4 regions of the Bacillus silvicola genome follow, and region 1 is predicted to be linked to each of the others. Evidence: riboswitches for the same ligand, from Rfam matches in the RefSeq annotation. Region 1 holds a riboswitch; each other region holds the start of a gene.

Region 1 (6,180 bases):
CATTGCATGGGGCGATGCTTGGACAAATTTAATTCAACCTTTCTGGGCATTACCGGCATTAGCAATAGCTGGTTTAGGCGCTCGTGATATTATGGGATTTTGTGTTGTTAATTTACTTTATGCAGGATTTATCATTAGTCTGTGTTTCTTATTTATTTAAACAAAAAGCTAGTTTTATACTAGCTTTTTTACATAATAATTCATTTATTTCCCATGCAATTTATAATCATCTTCCACTCTATCTCCGTAAGATTTAATGCCTCAAATGCAAAAAAATCTTCACATATTTTTTCAATCAAATGTGGATTTTCCCTCAAGAAATTCCACTGTAATACTTTAGGAAGAAAATGTATTTCATATTCTTTACTTCCTCGTACTACCTCATCCACTTCTCTTTCACAAATCCCTCTTATTAAATAATCATTTCTTAATTGTATTTGAACTTGTTGAAACGCTTCGCTACACTTCTTCAATTGAAGTAAACACGTAATATACGTCCGAAAAAGTTCGTCATCACAATTGCAACACTTTATAATACGATCAAGTTCAGTCATAATGTATGAGCCTTTTCTTCTATTTGTAATAACCACTTTTCTCGCTTCATCATAATCCAATCCGCTGATCGATATAATAGTGCCACGTACCATAACGGTGAGTCTAACGTATTAATAACCCATGCTTTCTTTCCTTTCAATAAACCTTTCGGCAGGGCTCCTTCATATTTATAAGCAAATCCAGCTACAAAAATACGATCGATAAATCCTTTTAAAATAGCAGGCATGCCCCACCACCATATCGGATATATGAAAAGAAGAGTATCCGCTGCTTTCACTAATTCTCTATATCGCTTCGTCTCTTCTTCATATAGTAAATCCCGTCTTTTTTTCTCTTCATTAAATACAAGTACTGGATCAAATTGTTCCTTATATAAATCAAGTACCGTAACAGAATGATTTGTCTTCTGTAGTCCTTTTTGCACACGCTCTAAAATTGCCCCGTTAAAGCTTGAAGGATTAGATGAGCGTATATAATTAGTACGTTCACTACAAAACAACTCCCTCTATAGTTAACGTTTCCCCTTCTTTAACATCTTCTCTACGATTTGTACATTTTTCGAACTTTGTAACAAACGATTTAATACTGTTAGTAACTCTTCTTTTTCTAGACCGTTCAGTTTCTCTTTAACCGTACTCTCACCAGCACCTTGAATATCATAAACAACTGCCGCCATATGCTTACAAAAATTCTCATATGGACACTCACAGCTACTTTCTGTAAAATCTTCTAGATCAATAATCACTTCATAATTCCCTGCATTCCCAGTAACAAAAGCAAATACTTTCTTATCGTGTATGTCAACATCTTCTACATGTCCCTCTTCATAATATTCATAACCTTTATCTATAATGTACTTGGGAATCCATTTCGTTATATCTTTTAATAAGTAAGCGTACATAACAACACTCCTTCCTTTAATTCCCTTTTGACTTCAAAAACCCCGCATGTTATTCTAATTACTGTCAAGTAGCGAGTCTACGTGACAAAACGACTGACACCTATTCGGCGAAGGTGTCTCTTTTATTTGCAGCCGATAATGAAGTGCCTCTTTCAGGCACATTCAATCTTTGACACTACACACTCAACACCATTCCCTTGTATCAGGCTGCTTTAGCAGTCTTTTACACTACATACTTCAAAAAAAAGAGAGCCTAGCTCCCTTTTCCCGCTTTATAAAATACCCCTTTTTCAGCATAGCGATATTCATCATCAGCTAAAGTAATTTTCCCATCCAGTTTGAGTTCATCTAATAGTCTTGATAAATAAAATTGATGTAACATTTTTTTCGTGAATTTTCCTTCATGATGCGAAACGATATGTTCTTGAATATCTAACAATGATATTGGCTTATCTTGCTCTATCATATATTCATAAACTGTACTACGCAGTTTTACGTATTTTTCGAGTGTCACAGTACTTCGCAACCCCTTTCTTCTTATTATATGTTTTCGTAATCGGTTTTTTTGCAACAAAAAAACCTCTCCGATAAGAAGAAGTTACGTATATCTTCGTCTTATCTCCCAGAACAAAAATGTTCTGCTGGAATTAGCACCTGCATCGCGGTTGCTGGGTTTCATCGGGCCAGTCCCTCCACCTCTCTGGATAAGAAAATATTCACTTTATAATAAACTATACGTAATTTCATTTTAATTGTCAAATAAATATAACAAATTATATTTTTCTCCTCAGTGTTCATACTACATGTATATGAGTAAAAAAGGAGGACTATGAAATGTATCAAAACGCCCGCGGATATGTACAAGATTCTTTTCAATCATTAAAAGAAGCAAAACATTGTTTAGAAGAAGCACTACAAACAGTTGAAAAAGATTTTAATCGCGCACGTATTGAACAATCCCTTTACGCCGTAGAGCAAGCATTGCAAAGATGTGATTATACCGTTCACATTTTAGAAAAAGATTGAAAACTTCCCATCAATAGATGGGAAGTTTTTTCAAATGGCATACTTCATTATTATTGCCGTTATGATTAAAAAATATACAGAATTAACAATTTCTAAAACCCCTACTTTTAATGTAGAAATTTTTTTGCCATACAATATAATTGCTCAAATGACACTTGGTACGAATATAAGAGAACACCATGGATGGATAGCAAATACAATTACCGTCAATACAATATGATACCCCCAAGATATGAGACGATACTTCGGATTATTTTTCTCACGAATCATTGTTTTCACATAAAACGTACTTCCTAAAAAATACAAAAATGAAATAAGCGCAATGAATACTGCGGTTTTATCGATTTGCTTCATTGAAAAATAATAACTTATTAAACCACCTATACAAAACACTATAATCGCACAAATATCATTGAGTAATGCTCGTTCATTTTTTTGACGAGTGTAATACATATTTACAATAAACAATGGAATCATTAATACTGCGAATAAAAGAATCCGCCATTCATATAATAAAGAAATCATCCCAAATACGAGTGCAATAATAGAATACACCATTGCATTGTGTAGCAATTCTTTTTTTCGTCTTTGCCTTATGTACATGAGAAATGGATACGTAGCTAAATAGATAAAGAACCACGCTAAAAACAGTGGGATATGATAGAAAGTAGGGTTCCCAAGTATGACACTTAATAGAAATGGTATAACAAGCATGGCCCATGCACCGTGCTGCTTCGGAATAACTAACTTCATTAACTATACACCTCCTCTTTGAAAATAATTCTCACCTAATATTATACAAATATTTTTATATAATAGCTGACTTATATTGGATCTATTTTTTGACAATAAAAAAATGCTCCTTACAATATGTAAGAAGCATGAAAGAGGCAAACGAATATGTAAGTCGCGACCCTACCTTATATGAGTATGCTTTTCTATGTCACCTTATGCTCATCTAATATACCATATTTCTTTTTAAATCTTGTGAGGATCGTAATCCATGAAGTGCTAAATAACAGAAGGAAAATAACATTCGATATCGCATGGCTAAGATCGAAAGAAAAACTTGCGACATAGTAAGCAATAACTGTTTCCCACGTTGCTTCCTGTATAAAACCGAGAAGACCCCAGAAATTCATAATCCAACCAAATAAAAATCCAACGACGAATCCGTACAACAGTCTTCCCCACAGTTTTTTCATCAAAAATGTATTTCGGAGTAATCCCGCTATAAAACCAATCATACCCCAAGAGAACATTTGCCACGGCGTCCACGGACCTTGACCTAAAAAGATGTTAGACACGATAGCTGCCGTTGCCCCAATCATAAAGCCAGTTTCGCTCCCAAATACAATTGCAGAAACGATAATAACAAACGAAGTCGGTTGTACACTCGGTAATATCGAAAATGGTACCCGGCTAACTGCTGCGATCGCCGCTAACACAGCAACGATAACAATTTCACGTGAAACAAACGCCTTCCTTTCAAAACGGATATAGAAAGGTAACATAATGATAGCTAATAAAAACAAACTACTTAACATGTAATAACCGTCCATGATAAGTGTAGTAAAGAGTAATGTGCCTATTATTACTATAAAAATACAAATTATGAATGCAACATATCGTTTGGACACGCTTCGTACACATCCTCCCACGTTAATGCAAACGGTAACTCTTTACGGATGAATCGATTAATAGATGTTGTATAAAAGAAGTTACCACTAAAGAACTCTTTCGGTGCATCATTCATAATAACTTTCCCATCAAATAACATCATGCATTGATCTACATATTTTGCTGCAAATTCAATATCATGCGTTGCCATTACAATTGTTGTACCTTCTTTTTGCAACTGTTTAAACAGCTCTCCTACTCTTTCCTTTTTCCATGGATCTAGTCCCTTTGTCGGCTCATCGAGTAATAATAAAGTTGGCTTTGATAATAACGTTGTACATAATGCTAGTAATTGCTGCTCTCCGCCGCTACAATCATGTGGATGGCGCTCTTTAAGTGAATCTAACCAGAACTTTTTCAACATTTCTTCTGCTATTACTTTTCCCTCTTCACCATATAATTCATTAGCACGCTCATAAACCTCTTCCCATACTGTATCAAATGTAAAATGATAATACGGATGTTGCGATACATACCCTATACTTTTAAATCGTTCTTTCGAATCAATTTTATGTATCACTTTTCCATTCCACTTTACCTTACCTCTTCTAGCTTTTTGCAATCCTGCTAAAATCGTTAACAGTGTAGACTTCCCAGTTCCGTTTTTCCCAACTAGAGCTGTCCATTTTCCTTTTTCGATGTTTACTGTTAAATCTCGCAAAATAAGTGGACTATTTTTCTCATATTGAAAAGATATATGTTCTGCACTTAAAATCACTTCTTGCTTTTCACATTGTTCTACTTGCCCATTCCTATATGATATCGCTGAAAAATCATTCATTTTCATTTGCGCTTCTCGTACTGTAAACGGAATATCTTCTACATTCCATTCTAAAAACAATCTTGGAATTTGTGGAATGAATGGATGGAACTTTTCTACTTCCCACATGTTCGCTATCACACTTTTAGAAGTACCATCATAAATGATTCTGCCATTATCCATACAAACAACACGTGTTGCGAGCGGTATAACTTCATCTAAACGATGTTCACTTAAAACTATCGTAATTCCAAGTTCTTCATTAATACGTTTTAACAATCCTAAAAACTCTTTTGCAGCAATCGGATCTAGCTGCGCTGTCGGTTCATCCAGTAATAGTAGCTTCGGCTGCATGACTAATACTGCCGCTAAATTTACTAGTTGTTTTTGACCACCAGATAACGTATGAACAGATTGGTGCAATAAATCTTGAAATCCTAAAAAGCTAATGAGTTCCGCTATTCTTTTTTGAATAATATGTGATGGTAACCCGATATTTTCTAAAGAGAATGCTAATTCTTGAATAACTGTATCCATTACGAGCTGATTTTCTGGATTTTGAAATACCATACCAATTTCTTGTGCAGATAATAAATCTGGTACATCTTCTAATAAAACACCCTCATAATATGTATGCCCAGAACGTGTACCAATTGGAAGTAACTCCTTTTTAAAATGTTTCAATAAAGTTGTCTTCCCAGATCCTGAACCACCAGCAAGTACTATAAATTCTCCTTTTTGAACAGAAAGAGAAATATGCTGTAACGCGTATTCATTTTCATCAGCATATATAAATGATAAATTCTTTATTTCTGCATGCGCCACCATATCCATTCCCTTCCTTCCATCATAATTGGTAAACTAACAAACATCATAAATAATAAAAACATCATTCCATCGTATTGCTGGAATAGTATTGATTCCACTTTCGGATAGATGATCAATTTCCCTCCTCCATAATAACTAAATATGAATGAGGCTATAAATAGAATACTTAAATAACTTAGCGTGTACCAATCGCGTCTTTCCATTCTATACCGAATATAAGTCGTACGTTTTGTTACACCAAATCCACGAGCTTGCATAGAATCTGCTGTTTGTAGTGCATCTTCTAACGAACAAACTAATAACACTTGCAGTAATTTCATCCCATTTTTTATACGCTCAATGAGTGAACCTGAATCTAATTGCACACCTTTCGTTTTTTGGACGAGTGTAATTTTCTTTAACCGCCTAATAAACAAAGGAACAAACCTCA
Region 2 (6,180 bases), on a different contig from region 1:
GGCAATCTTTTATTTACGCTCTTATGTTTACCGGCTATCCTTTAGGTATCGTGTTAGGTGCTATTTTATCCATGTTTATGCTAGAAAATTTCGGATGGAGAATTATGTTTGGCATCGGAATGATTCCGCTACTCCTCATTCCTTTCATTATTCGTTATTTACCTGAGTCCATTCAATTTTTATTATCACGGAATCGACAAGAAGAAGTGAACAAAATTCTTAATCGCTTTCAAATTGAATTCCATGTAAAAGATGAAATTCCTGAAACACCATCTAATATACAAAAGAAAAATGGATTTCTTACGTTATTCTCAAAAGAATACATAAAAGCAACGCTACTTTTTTGGATTACTTATATAATGGGAATGTTTTTAATCTATGGTTTAAATACTTGGCTACCACAGATGATGCGCCAGGCAGGATATCCTCTTGGATCTAGTTTATCATTTCTACTTATGCTAAATATTACTGCAGCTATCGGCGCATTATTTGCCGGGGCAATTGCCGATCGTATAGGAGCAAAAATTGTTATTAGCATCTCCTATCTTATGGCAGCCATATGTATTGGACTGCTAACAATTCAACCATCTGTTACAATCATTTATCTTTTAATTGGTCTTGCTGGAATTGGATCAGTCGGTATTACTCAAATATTAAATGCTTATGTAACACAATACTTCCCATCACATATACGAGCTACCTCCTTAGGATGGGGACTTGGACTTGGCCGAGTTGGTGCGATTGCTGGCCCTATTCTTGTCGGTATTATTATGACAATGCAATATGACTTGGCGTGGAATTTTTACTTATTCTCCTTTGCAGGTCTTATCGCAGCTATATCTGTTTTCTTTATTCCTACAAAATAAAGTGAACCTTTAATCAGTGGTGGGGTGCATCCCCAGCTGATTATTAGCCCACACCAATTAGGCGTTTACGGGCAGTAGGCTCCCACAAATCGTGGGATAGAAAAGAGCATAAATTTATTTGTGCTCTTTTTGGTATACTTCAAACAACATGTTTCTAAATAGTGTATTCAAACTCTCAATATCAATCCCTAACCCCTTTTCAATCCCTTTCACGTATTGCTGATAATAATCAATTTGTTCTTCTAAAAATTGATTTAACACCTGAATTTTCAATCCAACATCTAATTCCGTACCTGCTTTTTTCTTTACTAACAATTTCTCAATCTCATTCAATACACTACGTTCTATAGATAGTTCTGTAATTAATCGGTCAAATTCTACTGGAGGTAATGTCCCTTTCTCTTCTAGCCATTGACAAGCTAAAATAGGACGTAATACATAAAAGTACTTTTTCAACTTTACATTCTCGCCTTGCAAAAATTCACGATAATTTTTTGAAGCCATATGTAAGTAATGATATATCGTTGCCTTTGGATCAAAATTCTTTTCACTCATTTGCTGAAGCTGCTCTGGAAAATTAGAGTTTTTCGAATAAAAAATTGGTGATCGAATCCACTCAAGTAAAGCTGGATTTGACTTCGCGAATAGTTGCAATGCCTTTTTAATATCCCAGCCACTTATATCTAAATCATCACTAATCGGATATTCAATTACATCTCGTTTATCATGAATTGATAAATACCATTCTACTGGATGTATATAAACAAACCTAACATCATAATCACTATCTTTCGATGGAAATCCCCAAGCACGACTCCCTGATTCCACTGCAAATAAAATTTTCACATCATTCTCTTGCTCAATTCTTTCTAGCTCTAATTCAATTTTCCCTCTCATTTCATACCATCCCCATTTTTTGATTATTTCCTTGGAAATTCGACAAATATATTACCAATTTTACTACATACTAAAATAACTGTCAGAAATTTTCTGACAGTTCAATAAATCCTACTTTCTCTTTTCAATTACAGTAGCGGTAATTCGTTCAAACTCTTTTTGAATTTCCTCTTTATATGCATCCACTTTTGAAAAATCCATAGCAGCAATATAAATTCGTTCTAATTTATCACGAACTGATTTCGCTTTTGCCAAGAAAGACATCGCCTCATTCATTTTTGCCTTATATTGAATGGAAACGTCACGAATTTCTTTAGCATATTTTTCATCCGTCCCCGGTGTAACAATAAGAGCGTACATATCTATAATCTCATCACCCACGCGACTTGGAAAATATTCATGTGGTGCGGTACTATCAAAAATTGCAAATCCTAATTCTCTTACAATAACCATATCAAGACTATTCGGATCAAATCCGCAATGATATACTTCAACTTCAAACCCTTTTTCTTCTGCTGCCTGCGCTAACTTTTTGAGCATTGTTGATTTTCCAGAGCCAGGGCGTCCTTTTATAAAATAACGATGTGGTAATCCTTCTGTTAAATTAGGAACGAAATCAACTGCTCCTTTCGGTGTAGCAGCTCCTAAAAACCGATGTTTCACAATCGATTGTTTCCCCTTTTTATCTGTAAATAATTTCTGAATCAATTGATCTGTTAGTCCATTTGCTTTGTTAAAATCAATATTATTAATATATATTTTCTCCCACTCATCGTGTATAACTAATGCCTCTTGAAAACATCCGTAAGCAGATTGGAAAGCCTTGCTCGCTTCTGATACAAATCGTTCAATTTCTAACTTCTGCTTTCTTAATTTATCTGAGTCCCAAGCAACTCCTAAATTAATATACTCTTCCACAACCCCTGGCATTTTAGGCTCAATAACATGCGGTGATGTTCCATCAACAATTCCTACTTTTAATTTTGGGATAATCACTCCATCAACTGACTTATTATCAGAAGAACAATGTAAAAGTTCAATATCATATCCCTTTTCAACCCATTCACGACCTATTGCCTTTATTAAAGAAGATTTCCCAGTTCCTGGACCACCCTTTAAAATAAACAACCTGTCTAGCCCTTTTAAATTCTCTTCGTATAAATTATGAAATCCCCTAGCTGTATTTCCACCAGCATAATAATTCAATACATTACCTGTCACTGCACTCACTCCTTCGCAGCATTCTATTTACATAAGCTACAATATGCGAGCCACCTTATTTGGGTGAATACCTATTTTGTATTGCACTAAAAAAGGAAATGAATTACAATTTAATTATTAAAAAAATCGAAATATTAAAACTGAATATATCTTTATCAAGAGAGGCAGAGGGACCGGCCCTTTGAAGCCCAGCAACCTCAGTTTATACAAACTGAATAGGTGCTAATTCCTGCAAAATGCAATGCATTTTGAAAGATAAAACTTAACCATTGTGTGCAAAACTCATCTTTCTTGATTATGAAAGATGAGTTTTTTATATTTTAAAACATATATTGGAGGTATTTAAAATGAAAGTAATCGACCTATCACAAACATTTGAAAACAATATGTCTCAATTTCCTGGAACACCAAAAATCCAACTAGAAGCAATTACAAACGTTGAAGAGACGGGCTATCAAGTTACAGATTTTCATTCTGTCGTTCATGTAGGTACACATTGCGATGCCCCTGCGCATTTCATTTCAGGTGCAACCACCATTGATCAATTACCCCTAAAACAATTTGTAGGTGAGGCCGTTCTTATCGATGTAACTCATATCCAAGAGAGAAAGTTACCTAAGGAAGTATTGCATAATACCGATATAAAAGAAGATGATATTGTCATTTTCCATTCCAATCTATCTAATAAGTGGAATACAGCAGCTTATGAGAAAGAAGCGTTTTATCTTTCCGAAGAATTAGCTGAAGAACTGGTTCAATTAAAAGTAAAATCAGTCGGTTTAGATTTTATTTCTCCTGATGAGGTAACGACAGAAACATCACCGATTCACCACATATTACTAGGGAATAACATTTACTTAATTGAAAACTTAACAAATCTAGATGCTATTAAAGCGAAACGTTTCTTTTTCTCAGCAGCACCTTTAAAAATTAAAGATAGTGACGGTGCTTTCGCAAGAGCATTCGCTGTTATTTTTTAAACACGCCTACAAAAAAAGCAAAGATCATTTTTGACCTTTGCTTTTATATTTTTTATTTAAGTTTAAAAAGAATTGTTCCACTCTTGGGCGTAACCAAGCTAAATAATCTTTATCTTTCTTCTTTGTACAAGCTATCTCTTCTCCATCCACCATTTCGACCAGCTCTAGCTCTAACAATTGCCTCGTAAATGCTACCATATTTACTTCTTCGGTCGGATACTCTTCTTTTAATTTCTCCTCAATTTCTCCCAATAAAAAACCGTCACGCATCATTGCTAGTGCATCAATCCAAAGTGGCGGCATTTCATATGTTTCTCCTGTAATTGTATCTTTTACAATATAATTCAATTTCTCTTTTCGAAATTGAATCGTGTGTAAACATACAGTCGAATTTAATGTTAATTCCATCATACCACCTCTTTCATAATATCCGCATAGAAAAAAGGATGCGCGTGCACCCCTTCTTTTCTTTTCATAACACTACCGAACCGCTACATGAGCAACCAATCTCATGTCGATATTTTCCTCCATTATAAACGAAGTATTTTATAAAAAAAACCCTTCTTGAAACATTTTATAAAATGTTTATATTTACACAACAAGAACACTTTTCTGAAAAATACTTTCTTCTGTTTCTCTACACTGTCGGTAAATAAATTTCCACCTTCGTTCCCACACCCATACTACTTTGAACGGTGATACTCCCTTGATGTTCTTTAATAATTTTATATGTAATCATTAAACCAAGTCCTGTACCATTCTCCTTTGTTGTGTAAAAAGCCTTTCCAATCTTCTCTAGCTTCTCCTTCTCTATCCCTAAACCTTGATCCTCGACAGAAATACACAAATACCCCTTAGTTTTTTCATATGCCCGAATATGAATGTCCCCACCTTCGGGCATTGATTCTATTCCGTTTTTAATAATATTTAACAACACTTGTTTTAATTGTTTATCATCACCGTTTATAACGGGTAAATTTCCATCTCCTTGCAAATAAACTTTCACCTTATATTGACTCGCATAACTTTCCATTAACTGCACAACATATAAAAGGATTTCCCGTATGTTACACCATTCATAATTTGTTGGTTTCGGTTTTCCTAATAACATCAATTCGCTAACAAAACCGTTGATTCTCTCAATCTCTTGTAGCATTATTTCATAGCTAATCATATCTTCAGGGTTTCTTTCTTTTTGCATTTGCGTAAACCCTTTCAAAGCCGTTAATGGATTTCGGATTTCATGCGCAATTGTTGTAGACATTGTCCCAATTACAGCTAAATTTTCCGTCTCTTTCATATTGTTCATCATTTCAAACACTGTTCTTACATAAGATTGAAATCGTTTTAACAAAGAATGTGAAATAATGAAATAGAATATACATAAGACAAGCGGAATCACAACTTTTAAATCTTGTAATATCAATGTAAAAAGTACATACTTTCCAATTACACTAAAGGAAACTAAATAAAAATATTTTCTGTTCACGAAAACTGGTGCAAATAAAATTAATAACATTTCTACCATACTACCATGTTCAAAAGCTCTATCCGTTCGCAAATAAATCATTAAATTATTAATAAGATTAATGAACATGTACCCAAATAAAAATAAATATTTTATAGAATATACATAGCCTCTTTTTTGAAGATATATTGAAATAGGAAATAATGCTATTACAAATATATATACGCCTATCCCAAGGCTGCCTTTTGGCCAACCTACCGCTGTTCCATTAATGTTCATAGCAGGATATACAAAATAATATATAGCGTCATATAAAAAGAATATAATATAGAATAATAATATAAATACTTTTAAAGCTTCTCTTTCTTCATAAATCAAGCTCTTGTATTTGTTCATATAAAAACTCCTCTTGATCAATACAAAAATGACATTTCACATGTTATCCCCTTAAATTATACGTATGAAATTGCTTTCAGAGCAATATATAACCTTCTAATACTAAAAGGAAGGAGATACAGCTCCTTCCTTTTCAATCACAATTTATATCCACCTTACCCTATCGTGTAGCAATCCATCTGTAAAATTATTATGTCCTACTACAATATCCTTCATATATAAATTTAAATATTCCCCATACTTACTTTCAGTATTTAATAATAATTCTTCAACATAATAGGCGCCTTGTCCAAAAGTATCTAACAATAAACTACACAAGCCTGCATAAATTCCACACCCTACTTGGAAGTAT
Region 3 (6,180 bases), on a different contig from region 1:
GCAATTTTTCTTCATTATGTTTTTAGTTTTATTCTTCTTTGCGACTTTAACATCTGCGATTTCAATGCTTGAAATTGTAGTAGCATCTGTTGCGAAAGATAATGAGAAGAAGCGTCCATCAGCTTCGTTATTAATTGGTATTCTTATTTTTGCAGTTGGAATTCCATCAGCGTTATCGTTTGGAATTATGAGTGATGTGAAAATATTTGGTAAGACATTCTTTGATTTCGTCGATTTTTCGGTAAGTAATGTATTACTGCCACTCGGAGTACTAGCCATTTCGCTATTTGTACCAAATAAAATGAGTAAAGAGCTATTAATGAAAGAATTAGAAGTTACGGAAACGAAAGGGAAAACATTGTTTAATATTTGGTTCTTCTTGCTTAGGTATGTTATTCCGGTAACTGTAATTATCGTATTTTTAAATGCGATAGGCGTATTTAAAATGTTTGCATAATAAAAAGACGGAGATGTGGATTCTCCGTCTTTTTATTGTGTTGTAGGTGTATTTAATAAGCGATTATATGCTTTATAAGCTGTGACAACAGCGATAAAAGAACCAATTAAAAATAACGCTGAGCCACCGAATGTAAATAGCCGGCCAATGTATGTTTCTCTTGCTTCTTCTATTTCTTGTTGTAATTGTGTATTCATATTTATCACCTCGCAAAATATAGGCATTTAGTTGTAGTCTATGTGAAATGCCTACAAAGTGTGAAATGATAGTAAAAAAACTCGGTATGCACCGAGTTTTTTATAATCCGATATAAGGAGATGGATCAACTGCGTTTGTCTTACCGACATTCCATTCTCCTAGGTGAAGTTCAAAGTGTAAATGTTGTCCGTAGGATTGTCCAGTATTCCCCATAAATCCAAGTTGATCACCTTGTTTTACGGTCTGTCCATTAGATACAGAACGGCTACTCATATGTGCATATACAGTTGTATATGTTTTTCCGTTTATACGGTGAGATAAGTATACAACGTTTCCGTAACTAGATGATAATTCTGAACGGATAACGACGCCATCTGCAGCGGCAATAATTGGAATCGTTCCCGAAGCTGCGATGTCAATTCCTTTATGGTTATCTAAAGAACGTGTGCCAAACCCAGAAGTTTTCGATCCGGCTGCTGGTTTAATAAATCCACCTATATTCGTATCGTGTGGTACTGGAGCAGCCTGAGCAGGTGTAGCAGCTTGTTTGCGTGCTTCTTCAGCCTTATGTGCCTCTTCAGCTTTACGTGCTTCTTCCGCACGTTTTTCTTCTTCAATTGCTTTTTGAACAGCTTGACGCTGGTTTTCTAAAATGCCTTTTGATTCTTCTAACCCTTCAATCTCTGAATCTACTTTTGCTACTTTCGTATGTAGATCGTTAATAAGAGCTTGTTGCTGTTGTTGGTTACTTTGCAATTCTTGCTGTTTTTGTTCTAATTTTTGCTCAGATTCTTTCAGTTGTTGCTCTTTTTTCTCAACAGCCTCTTTTTCTGTCGTCACAGCATTTTGATCACTTGTTTGCTTTTTCACAATATCTGTATCGTTATTTAAAATTAAACTTACAGAATACATATTATCAACAAGATCGGCAATATTTGCAGAACTTGTTATTACTTCTGTAATGATACTCGTACGAGGCTTTTCTTGCATAGATTGTAGTCTTTGTTTAATAACTTCCTGTCGTGTATCTATATTCGTTTGTAATTGCTCTATATGTTTCTTTTTTTCGGTAATAACTTGCTGTGTGTTGCTAATTTCTTTTTTTGTATCGTTCAATTCAGCTTCGTTTTTATTAATAGAAGTAGTTAATTCGTCGATTTTCTTTTGTAATTCTTGGATTTCTTTTTCTATTTGTTCTTTCTCAGCTGATTTATTTTGTAAGTCATTTTGTTTGCCTTCTAATTCGGATTGAATGTCAGTTAATTTATCTTGATTTGTTTCAGCGTACACGGGTGAAAGTAACGGGGAAGCAAAAATCGTTCCTGCTGCTAAAACACTAATCGCTGCAAATTTCTTTTTCATTGTTGTCTGGCTCCTTTCCCTATGAATGTTATATATCATGAGAAGAAGAGTGTCTATCGTTGTAATCATAATGTAAAGAAAATTTTATAATTTTGCTAAGTTTTGTCGGAATTTAGTATCTTTTCGTAGTGTTTGTCATAAAGTTAAAATTCTTGAATGTATAGAAAAAGATATCAATTTCTATATTTCTTTTTAAAATCATGGGAAATGATGGAGTTTTCCATAATGAAACAGTATTTTAAAAACCTATCAATCACTAGTGAGGAATCGATTTCATGTGAGGTTTTCTGACATGGGGTTTGTTTTTGTCAAGAAAATTATTTGCATTCGTGCAAACTTATTTTGTTGTCAGATTTTAATTTTTGATTTATGATTTTTAACAGGGACAAAATGTAGTGAATTGTCGAATAATATGTAATACTCTTAATTTCTTAGTTTTATAGATATAGATAGAATGAGGGATAGATAGAGTGACACATCGAGGGGGTTACAACAAGTATGAAAAGAATAGGACTTGCATGGCAAATATTAATTGGTCTTGCGCTTGGTATTGCAGTTGGGGCGATTTTCTTTGGCAATCCAGAAGTGGTGAAGTACTTACAACCAATTGGTGATATTTTCATCCGATTAATTAAGATGATTGTTGTACCGATTGTTGTAGCAAGTATTGTTGTTGGGGTTGCTGGTGTTGGCGATGTTAAGAAGTTAGGCCGACTAGGCGGAAAAACAATTATTTACTTTGAAATTATTACAACGATTGCAATTGCTGTTGGTCTATTAATAGCAAACATTTTCCAACCTGGAAAAGGCGTTGATATGGATAAGTTAACAAAAACAGATATTTCTAAATATACACATACGACAGAGCAAGTACAAAGTCATTCGTTCGCGGATACGTTTGTAAATATTGTTCCGACGAACATTATGAAATCATTAGCTGAAGGTGATATGCTGGCTATTATCTTCTTCTCAGTATTATTTGGTTTAGGTGTAGCAGCAGTTGGTGAGCGTGGCAAACCAGTTCTACAATTTTTCCAAGGTGTAGCAGATGCAATGTTTTATGTAACGAACCAAGTTATGAAGTTTGCACCATTTGGTGTATTTGCATTAATTGGTGTTACAGTTTCTACATTCGGATTAGCTTCATTAATTCCATTAGGGAAATTACTCATTGTAGTATATGGGGCAATGATATTCTTCGTTGTAGTCGTATTAGGACTTACAGCGAAAATCTTTGGAATAAATATTTTCCAATTCTTTAAGATTTTAAAAGACGAGCTGATCTTAGCGTATTCTACAGCAAGTTCAGAAACGGTTTTACCGAAAATTATGGAGAAAATGGAAAAGTTCGGTTGTCCGAAAGCAATTACATCTTTCGTTATTCCAACAGGTTATTCATTTAACTTAGATGGATCAACTTTATATCAAGCGATTGCGGCAATTTTCTTAGCGCAAATGTACGGTATTGAATTATCCATTACACAACAAATTACGTTATTACTTGTATTAATGGTTACATCAAAAGGTATCGCAGGTGTACCGGGCGTATCATTCGTTGTATTATTAGCAACACTGGGTACAGTAGGTATTCCAGCTGAAGGTTTAGCGTTTATTGCAGGTATTGACCGTATTCTTGATATGGCTCGTACAGCAGTTAACGTTGTAGGTAACTCTTTAGCGGCTGTAGTTATGTCTAAGTGGGAAGGTCAATATGACGCTGAAAAAGGACAAGCCTATTTAAAAGAGATATCTGAAAAGGGTCAAGCAGCTTAATTATAATATGAACAAGCTCTCACATAATATGTGGGGGCTTTTCTATATATAGAAGAGGAGCGGACGTAATGAAACGTAAATATGGTGACGGTTCTTCGTGGAAGCGACTAATAGAGAAGGATTATAGGGTTAAGCAAGTAGAAGAGGGAATGTTAGGAATACTAGACATAAAAAAGGTGAGAGAGCCTAGTTATAAAGAGTACAATAGTAAAGAACTTTGCATTGCAGGTGATGGGTATACATGGATTCAATATTTTATAAACGGGAAAAACTTTGCAATTACAGCTATGTTAGACGATCAAAAAAAATTAGTGCAATATTATATCGATGTGACGAAAGAATTTAAAGTAGACGATCGTGGTTTACCTTATTTTGATGATTTATATTTAGATGTAGTGTTATTACCGAATGGTAAAATGTATGTATTGGATGAAGATGAGCTAGAGAATGCTTATAAAAGTGGCGATGTTACAAAAGAAGAGTATGAGTTAGCTTGGTACACTACGAAATGTATCATAGCTACAATAAAAAAGAGTGAATTTTATTGGATTTCAATATTGGAAGAAGAAATCAAAAAGTTAAAATGATTGTTGTATTCAAATTTTTGTATAATTACCAAAAAAATCTATACAAAAAATAATTGACTTTTGTTTTGTAAGCGAGTAAAGTTAGGGAAGAAATTATTATTAAAAAATAAATATGAAACCTTCTTATAAAGAGAGGCGGAGGGACTGGCCCTACGATGCCTCGGCAGCGGACTCGATTTTAGAGTGCTGTGCCAAATCCAGCAAGCATGTGCTTGAAAGATGAGAAGAGCGTTTCTTATAGATGTATAAGACCTCTTCTCGTTGGAAGAGGTCTTTTGTTATTCATTAGAAAAAAGGTTGAAACTAGGGAGAGATGGTACTTTGAAAGAAACGAGAGGAAATGGTTTAGCTTTATTACCACTTGGTATATTTTTGGCGCTATTTATTGGTTCTGGAATTATTACAGGTGATTTCTATAAATTGCCGATACTTATAGCAATCTCAATTGCTGTAGGAGTCGCTTTAGCGATGAATCACAAAGAAAGCTTTAATGTGAAAGTGGAGCGATTCGCTAAAGGTGCAGGAAATCCGGATATTATGATTATGGTATTAATTTTTGTTCTTGCAGGTGCTTTTTCTGAAACAGCTAAAGGAATGGGCGGAGTTGATTCTACAGTTAACTTAGCGTTATCTATTTTGCCGCAAGGATTTATCGTAGCTGGAATTTTTATTATCGGGGCATTTATTTCATTAGCGATGGGAACTTCAATGGGAACAATTGCAGCGTTAGCACCAATTGCTGTAGGTATTAGTGGGCAAACTGATATCTCAATTGCACTTGCGATGGCTACTGTTGTTGGCGGAGCGATGTTTGGTGATAATTTATCATTTATTTCAGATACAACAATCGCAGCTGTTCGTTCACAAGGAACAGAAATGAAAGATAAGTTTAAAACAAATTTTTTAATTGTATTACCAGCGGCTATTATTACAATTGTTCTATTAGTAATAATTACTTTAGGAAGTGATACACAAGTTAAAGCACATAGTTTTGACTGGATAAAGATTTTACCATATGCAGGAGTACTTATTACAGCGTTACTTGGTTGGAATGTACTTATTGTGTTAACTGGTGGAACTGTATTATCTGGTGCTATCGGTCTTATAGATGGAAGTTACACGTTAGAAAGTTTCTTTAAAAGTGTAACGACTGGAATGGGCGGTATGATGGAGTTAGTATTACTTGCTATATTAATCGGTGGTATGGTTGAACTGATCCAATATAATGGTGGTATTCAATATTTAATGAATCTTTTAACACGTAACATTCGTTCGAAAAAAGGAGCAGAGTTCGGTATTGCTGGTTTAGTGAGTATGACGAATATGTGTACAGCGAATAATACGATTTCAATTATTTTTACTGGTCCTCTTGCGAAGAACATTGCGGATCAATATGAAATTGATCCACGTAAATCAGCGAGTGTATTAGATCTTTTCTCATGTTGTGTGCAAGGATTAATTCCGTATGGTGCTCAAATGTTAACTGCGGCAGGGTTTGCCGCGTTATCTCCAATTGAATTGTTACCATACGCATTTTATCCAATTTTGGTTGGAGTATGTGGAATTATTTCTATATTAATTGGTTTCCCGAGGTTTTCTAAAGTGGCGGAAAAGAAAAAGTATCATAAAACAGCATAATTAAATATGGATGTTATTCGTAGTAACAGAAGCCGTACAGAGAATATTCTCTGTACGGCTTTTTATGCGTGATAAAAGAGGGAATTATCCTATCCTACCTTATGTTTTTACAAAAGGCTGAATTGAACTCAGTCTTAAGTCTGAGTTCAAAACGGTTCTTAAGCT
Region 4 (6,180 bases), on a different contig from region 1:
ATTCCAACCCGATGAACTCTCTGAAAAGTTACTGTATCAAATGGAACATGAATTTGGAGTAAAGCCCAAAAATAATCTTCAATTTATGCATAATAAGGGAGATATTAGTCTCGTGTATACAAGTCGTTATTTTCAACCTAATAGCGATTCGTTCGGAGAAAACAATGTTTTTATTGGACCGAGTATTATAAAGCGCAAAACAAATGCAAAGTTTCCACTTGAATTGCTTTCAAAAAAGAAAGTTATTTATATTTCAATGGGAACACTTCTTGAAGGGCTCGAACCATTTTTTAATACTTGTATTGATGCTTTTTCAAATTTCGAAGGGATTGTAGTAATGGCGATCGGTGATAGAAATGATATTTCAAAAATTAAGCAAGCACCAGACAACTTTATTATAGCCCCTTACGTACCTCAATCAGAAATATTAAGTGAAGCAGATGTTTTTATTACACATGGTGGAATGAATAGTGTGCACGATGCAATTTATTACAATGTCCCATTTGTGATAATACCACATGATAAAGATCAACCTATGATAGCGCAAAGATTAACTGAGCTTGAGGCAGCACATAGATTATTGAAAGAGCATGTTAATGTGCAAACTTTAAAAGAGGCGGTAACAGATGTTCTTTCAAATAAAAAGTATAAACATGGCATTCGAAAACTGAATGAAAGTTTTTTAGAGTGTGGCGGTTCCAAAAGAGCCATTGCAGTTATTGATGCTCTTTTAAATAAATAGTTCGGACAATATAAAAGCATAGAGGATCTACCTTTATGCTTTTATATTATTATCCAGCAAATTGTACAGCAGTATTTGCATGTAAAAAAGCAGTATCAAAAACAGGAACAGTAAGGTCATTTTGGGAAATAAGCAATGGTATTTCAGTACAGCCTAGTAATATACCTTCCGCACCGTTTTGAATTAATGAATTGGTAATTTGTATTAGTTTCTCTCTTGAAGTTCCTGAAATAATGCCTCTACTTAATTCGTTTAATATGACGTGATGGATAAAAGTTCTTTCTTCGTCATTTGGGATAATTGTCTCAATGTTATATTTTGCTAGTCTTGATGTATAGAAATCTTGTTCCATCGTTTGTTTTGTTCCTAATAGTCCGATACGTTTTATATTCTGTTCTACCATTTCTTTAGCACTTACATCACCGATATGAAGAAGTGGGATTGATATTGCTTGTTCTACTTCCTCAGCAAATAAATGGACCGTATTTGAACACATTAGTAAACATTCCGCCCCGGACTTTTCAACCTTTTTAGCAACTGTGACTAATTTGTTTTTCACTTCTTCATATTGATGGTTTTGTAATAAAGTAGTTACTTCTCCAAAATCCATACTATATAAAACTAGCTTCGCATTTTGATCGTATTGAGAGAGTGTTAGAGTATTAATATGTTTATAGTATAGTGATGTAGATTCCCAGCTTAACCCACCAATTAAACCAATTACTTTCATCATACATTCCCCCCTGTAACAATTTTGAATTTATTATTTCATAATTCCGATAAGAATACAATGATTTGAATGCACTATTTAATAAAAAATAAAAATAATTAGAAAAGTGTTGAAATTTATCTTTCTTAGTGCCATAATACGAATTACAAATTAATACTTATCCAGAGAGGTAGAGGGAACGGCCCTATGAAGCCTCAGCAACCCCTATGTAATTACATAGGAAGGTGCTAATTCCGCAGAGGACATTATGTGTCTTTTGAAAGATAAGGGGATTCTTGTACGTGAAAGAAAATGACCTCTTATTTAAGAGGTCATTTTTTGTTGTATAGAAAGGAAGTGTCGATGCATAATTTATTTTCAAAAGAAATATAGAGTATTAAAAGTTGAATAATACGAGAGGGGAATTGTAATGAACAAATTAACGACAAAGCTAGTAGTAGCTATTGGAATTGGAGCAGCTTTATACGGGGTATTAGGGCTTTGGGGATTTTCTATCGCACCGAATACATTTATTAAACCCGCATTGGCTATTTTAACAGTTTTTGGAGCGTTATTTGGCCCGGTAGCAGGACTTTTAATAGGACTCATCGGTCATACCGTTACAGATACGATCGCTGGTTGGGGTATTTGGTGGGGATGGGTTATTAGTTCAGGTATTATTGGTTTTGCAATGGGACTCATACAAAAAAGAGTTGGTTTTAGTGTAAAACATGGAACGTATAATAACCGTGATATTTCTTATTTTGCAATTGCAGGGTTAATTGGTATTGTCATTGCTATTATATTTGCTGGAGCATTCGATATTATTGGGATGGGAGAACCGTTTGACAAAATAGTTATACAAGTACTAGGCGCAACAATTGCAGACGTTATCGTATTTTTAGTTCTTGGCTTACCAATCACGATCGGATTAGCGAAATCAAATAAGAAACATACACATTTAAAAATTGAAAAGTAGGGATGAATACATGCAACCAATTATTTCTTTTGAACAATTTACCTTTCAATATAGGCATGCCATGCAGCCTACTTTAAAAAATATTACATTTCAAATATATCCTGGGGAAAAGGTACTTATCGCTGGACGAAGTGGTTCAGGTAAGTCAACATTAGCGCATTGTATAAATGGGCTAATCCCATTTTCTTACGAAGGGATAAGTACCGGTAACATTTTAATAGCTGGAAAGGACCCGAGAAAAGGTAGTGTTTTTGAACAGAGTAAACACGTAGGGACAATATTACAAGATCAAGATTCACAATTTATAGGTCTTACTGTCGAAGAGGATGTAGCATTTGCATTAGAAAACGATTGTGTAAATCAAATAGAAATGAGAAAGATTGTTACGGATTCTTTAAACAAGGTAAGCATGCAGGACTTTCATACACAAAGTCCACATGAATTATCAGGAGGCCAAAAACAGACAGTCTCTCTTGCAGGTCTGCTAACGACAAATACAGATATATTATTATTTGATGAACCGTTAGCTAATTTGGATCCTGCATGTAGTTTGAATACAATAGAACTTATTAAAAATATACATGAGAAATATAATAAAACAATTGTAATTATTGAACATCGAATAGAAGAAATTTTAAACCTTGATTTAGATAAAATTATTTTAATAGACGAGGGAGAAGTTATTGCCATTGGTTCACCGGATAGTATTTTAAATTCTAATATATTACCAAATATCGGACTAAGAGAACCTATTTATATAGAGGCGCTAAAGAAATTAAATTTTGACAGTAATAATGTTAGGGTATTTCCAATTGAAAATCTTCGTAATGCAGGCGTTCATAGCCTATTAAAAAACTGGATGCAGAAGCAAGTTTCATCAAAAAATAAATATATTAAAAAAGCTTTATGCAAGATAGAAAATTTATCATTTACGTACAATAACAAACATACAGCCTTAGAAGATATCAACCTTTCAATAGGAGAGGGAGAAATAGTAGCGTTATTGGGTCATAATGGAGCAGGGAAATCGACATTAGCTCATACTCTTATAGGAATAAATAAAACAAAGAATGGGAGAATAACATTCGATGGAGAAAATATTAATTCTTGGTCTATTCGTAAACGCGGGGAAGTTATTTCTTACGTTATGCAAAATCCAAATCAAATGATTACACAGCCTACTGTTTTAGAAGAGGTTTCATATTCATTAAAATTAAAAAAGGTTTCTAAAGATGAGATTGAGACAAGAGTCGAAAAAGCTTTAAGAATTTGTGGATTATATCCATTTCGTAACTGGCCAATTCAGGCATTAAGCTATGGACAAAAAAAGAGGCTTACTATTGCATCTGTACTTATAACAAACCCAAAAATTATTGTATTAGATGAACCGACAGCTGGACAAGATTATTACCATTACAAACAGTTTATGTCGTTTATTAGAAAATTGGCTGGAAGGGGCATATCCTTTATTATTATCACACACGATATGAATCTTGCTTTAGAATATGCAGATCGAGCGGTAGTTCTGCATGAAGGGAAAATTATTGCGGACAATACTGTATCTGCTGTTTTAGGGGATCAAGAAATGTTACAAAGAGCTAATCTACGGGAGATTTCATTAATAAAACTAGCTAAATTAAGCGGAATTCCAACTCCAGAAACATTTGTGAAACTCTATATTGAGGCTAATAGGAGGGAGGAATATGCATAATACGTATTTTTATCGTATGGATGGTGCAATTAAATTATCTATATTTATATTTTGTATGACACTTACTTTTTTATTTTTTGATTTTCGTATATTGCTAATTTTATTTATTGTTGGATGTATCGGCCTCTTAATTGCAAAAATTCAATTGCGTAAAATAATAGTTATTTTCAGCGTTATATTTACATTTAGTTTATTAAATTCCGTTATGATTCTTTTTATTACGCCCACCCATGGATCGGAATTAACGGGATCGTATACCTCTTTTTTTTATATAGGTTATGCAACAATTACATATGAAACTTTATTTTATGCAGCTACACTTTCATTGAAATATTTTACGTTATTACCATTTACACTTCTCTTTATTTATACAACTCATCCAAGTGAATTTGTGAGCAGCTTAAATAAATTTGCTGTTCCTTATAAAATTACATATGCAATAAATATTGCACTGCGTTATATACCAAGCATTCAATCTGAATATATAATCATTAGACACGCACAGGAAGCAAGAGGCGTACCTTTTGAAAAAGGAGAAGCGAGCTTGTGGATTCGTATGAAAAACCGTGTTTTAATTTTTTGGCCACTTATTATTCATTCATTAGAAAGGATTGATACTGTTTCAAATGCAATGGATTTAAGAGGTTTTGGAAAAAAGGATAAACGAACGTGGTACTATGCAAAGAACGCACAAAAGGAGGATTACATCACACTTTTTGTTGGTATTATCATTTTGGTTATTGCAATTTACTTAAAGCTGAATGTATTCCAAAGTTTCTGGTACCCATTTTAAAGCACTCTCAATAAAGTGCTTTTACTAATTTTTATGAAGACATGCTCAAAAATGGGAGATACACATACTGTATAATACGAACCAGTTAAAAAAATCAACTACCTATTAGTTTTCAAACCAAAAGGAGGAAAAAACATGAGTTTCGGTGGTTCTTGTGGTTTTGGTGGAGGTTTCGCTTTATTAGTTGTGTTATTTATTTTATTAATAATTGTTGGATGCAGCTGTTGGGGCTGAGGATACTAATTTCTAATTAGTCTCTACAAAATGTAAACTTAAAAAACATAGTAGGTACTTTTTGTATCGTAATAAATGAAAAAGGAGCTTAATAGCTCCTTTTTCATTTATTATACGAAATCTCCTCATTACTACATTTAGGTAATGTGATTGTTAAAGTAGTTCCTTTATTTATAACACTTCGGATTTTCAATGTGCCTCGCATCGTTTCGATAATTTTTACAGCAACCATTGTTCCTAAACCAGTACCTTTCGTTTTTGTACTAAAATATGGTTCGCCAAATCGGTTAATTTGCTCTTGCGACATTCCAATTCCACTATCTTGAATCCGTATTATGACCTTATTATTATTAACAGTTGCAGATATAATTAGATTACCGCCACTTGGCATTGCTTCTATACTGTTTTTTATTAAATTTAAAAAACATTGATGGAAGTGCTGTGTATTACCAATAATTATTCCCTCAGAGAACTCTTGTGTAATATTAATATTATTCATATTACATAAAGGCAATATCATTTTAATAACTCGATGTAACTCGTGCTCAACTGAAATACGATCTAGTTTTTCTGAAGCAGGTTTGGCAAAAGTTAAGTAATCATCAATAATTGCCTGTGCACGATTTAACTCTTCAAGTATATGTTCAATATATTCATCTCTGGATTGTTGAGTTATATTGGGTGTTTTTAAAAGTTGTGTAAATCCTTTTACAACCGTCAAAGGGTTCCGTACTTCATGTGAAATACTTGCAGCGAGTTGACTGACAATCTCCATTTTTTCAACTTTTATTAATTTTGATCGCATGCATATTGCATCTTTTAAAACTTCATTAAAATAGACCATAAATAATATTAAAATAGTTGGTAATAGAATGAAATAAATAATGTACAAATTATTCACTTCAAAATCCGATAGAGTTAAAACAATTACTGTTGTAAACAATGCAAGGAAAAAAGTTAAAAATATGGATGAAGCTACTTTCATTTTTCTATTGTATGTATTAAATTTTGA

Evidence for each region. Region 1 has a riboswitch for S-adenosylmethionine ahead of ACP6L7_RS12895 (hypothetical protein). Riboswitches for the same ligand answer to the same signal wherever they lie in the genome.
Region 2: it holds a riboswitch for S-adenosylmethionine, as region 1 does, so the genes downstream of both, ACP6L7_RS26090 (cyclase family protein) here and ACP6L7_RS12895 (hypothetical protein) in region 1, are expected to answer to the same signal.
Region 3: it holds a riboswitch for S-adenosylmethionine, as region 1 does, so the genes downstream of both, ACP6L7_RS05045 (Na+/H+ antiporter NhaC family protein) here and ACP6L7_RS12895 (hypothetical protein) in region 1, are expected to answer to the same signal.
Region 4: it holds a riboswitch for S-adenosylmethionine, as region 1 does, so the genes downstream of both, ACP6L7_RS08925 (ECF-type riboflavin transporter substrate-binding protein) here and ACP6L7_RS12895 (hypothetical protein) in region 1, are expected to answer to the same signal.

What each region holds. Positions count from the first base shown of each region.
Region 1 covers NZ_JBNGVC010000012.1:204,402-210,581, forward strand. The annotation lists gene ACP6L7_RS12875 (short-chain fatty acid transporter) at 1-160, shown strand, start outside; gene ACP6L7_RS12880 (group-specific protein) at 201-554, opposite strand; partial or broken gene ACP6L7_RS12885 (NAD(P)H-dependent oxidoreductase) at 551-1,044, opposite strand; gene ACP6L7_RS12890 (SWIM zinc finger family protein) at 1,067-1,456, opposite strand; gene ACP6L7_RS12895 (hypothetical protein) at 1,710-2,030, opposite strand; SAM riboswitch class I at 2,069-2,167, opposite strand; gene ACP6L7_RS12900 (hypothetical protein) at 2,291-2,482, shown strand; partial or broken gene ACP6L7_RS12905 (YwiC-like family protein) at 2,513-3,235, opposite strand; gene ACP6L7_RS12910 (ECF transporter S component) at 3,421-4,122, opposite strand; gene ACP6L7_RS12915 (ABC transporter ATP-binding protein) at 4,095-5,756, opposite strand; gene ACP6L7_RS12920 (energy-coupling factor transporter transmembrane component T) at 5,729-6,180, opposite strand, start outside.
Region 2 covers NZ_JBNGVC010000013.1:781,761-787,940, forward strand. The annotation lists gene ACP6L7_RS26075 (MFS transporter) at 1-866, shown strand, start outside; gene ACP6L7_RS26080 (nucleotidyltransferase domain-containing protein) at 981-1,763, opposite strand; gene ACP6L7_RS26085 (PRK06851 family protein) at 1,875-2,984, opposite strand; SAM riboswitch class I at 3,134-3,246, shown strand; gene ACP6L7_RS26090 (cyclase family protein) at 3,332-3,964, shown strand; gene ACP6L7_RS26095 (hypothetical protein) at 3,989-4,372, opposite strand; gene ACP6L7_RS26100 (ATP-binding protein) at 4,602-5,828, opposite strand; partial or broken gene ACP6L7_RS26105 (S-adenosylmethionine decarboxylase related protein) at 5,973-6,180, opposite strand, start outside.
Region 3 covers NZ_JBNGVC010000001.1:958,351-964,530, reverse strand. The annotation lists gene ACP6L7_RS05070 (sodium-dependent transporter) at 1-457, shown strand, start outside; gene ACP6L7_RS05065 (hypothetical protein) at 490-654, opposite strand; gene ACP6L7_RS05060 (murein hydrolase activator EnvC family protein) at 755-2,017, opposite strand; gene gltP (glutamate/aspartate:proton symporter GltP) at 2,516-3,790, shown strand; gene ACP6L7_RS05050 (ribonuclease FAU-1 family protein) at 3,859-4,377, shown strand; SAM riboswitch class I at 4,498-4,603, shown strand; gene ACP6L7_RS05045 (Na+/H+ antiporter NhaC family protein) at 4,699-6,015, shown strand.
Region 4 covers NZ_JBNGVC010000002.1:354,975-361,154, forward strand. The annotation lists gene ACP6L7_RS08915 (macrolide family glycosyltransferase) at 1-742, shown strand, start outside; gene ACP6L7_RS08920 (aspartate/glutamate racemase family protein) at 792-1,475, opposite strand; SAM riboswitch class I at 1,627-1,742, shown strand; gene ACP6L7_RS08925 (ECF-type riboflavin transporter substrate-binding protein) at 1,882-2,430, shown strand; gene ACP6L7_RS08930 (ABC transporter ATP-binding protein) at 2,441-4,141, shown strand; gene ACP6L7_RS08935 (energy-coupling factor transporter transmembrane component T family protein) at 4,134-4,934, shown strand; gene ACP6L7_RS08940 (YjcZ family sporulation protein) at 5,070-5,168, shown strand; gene ACP6L7_RS08945 (sensor histidine kinase) at 5,272-6,180, opposite strand, start outside.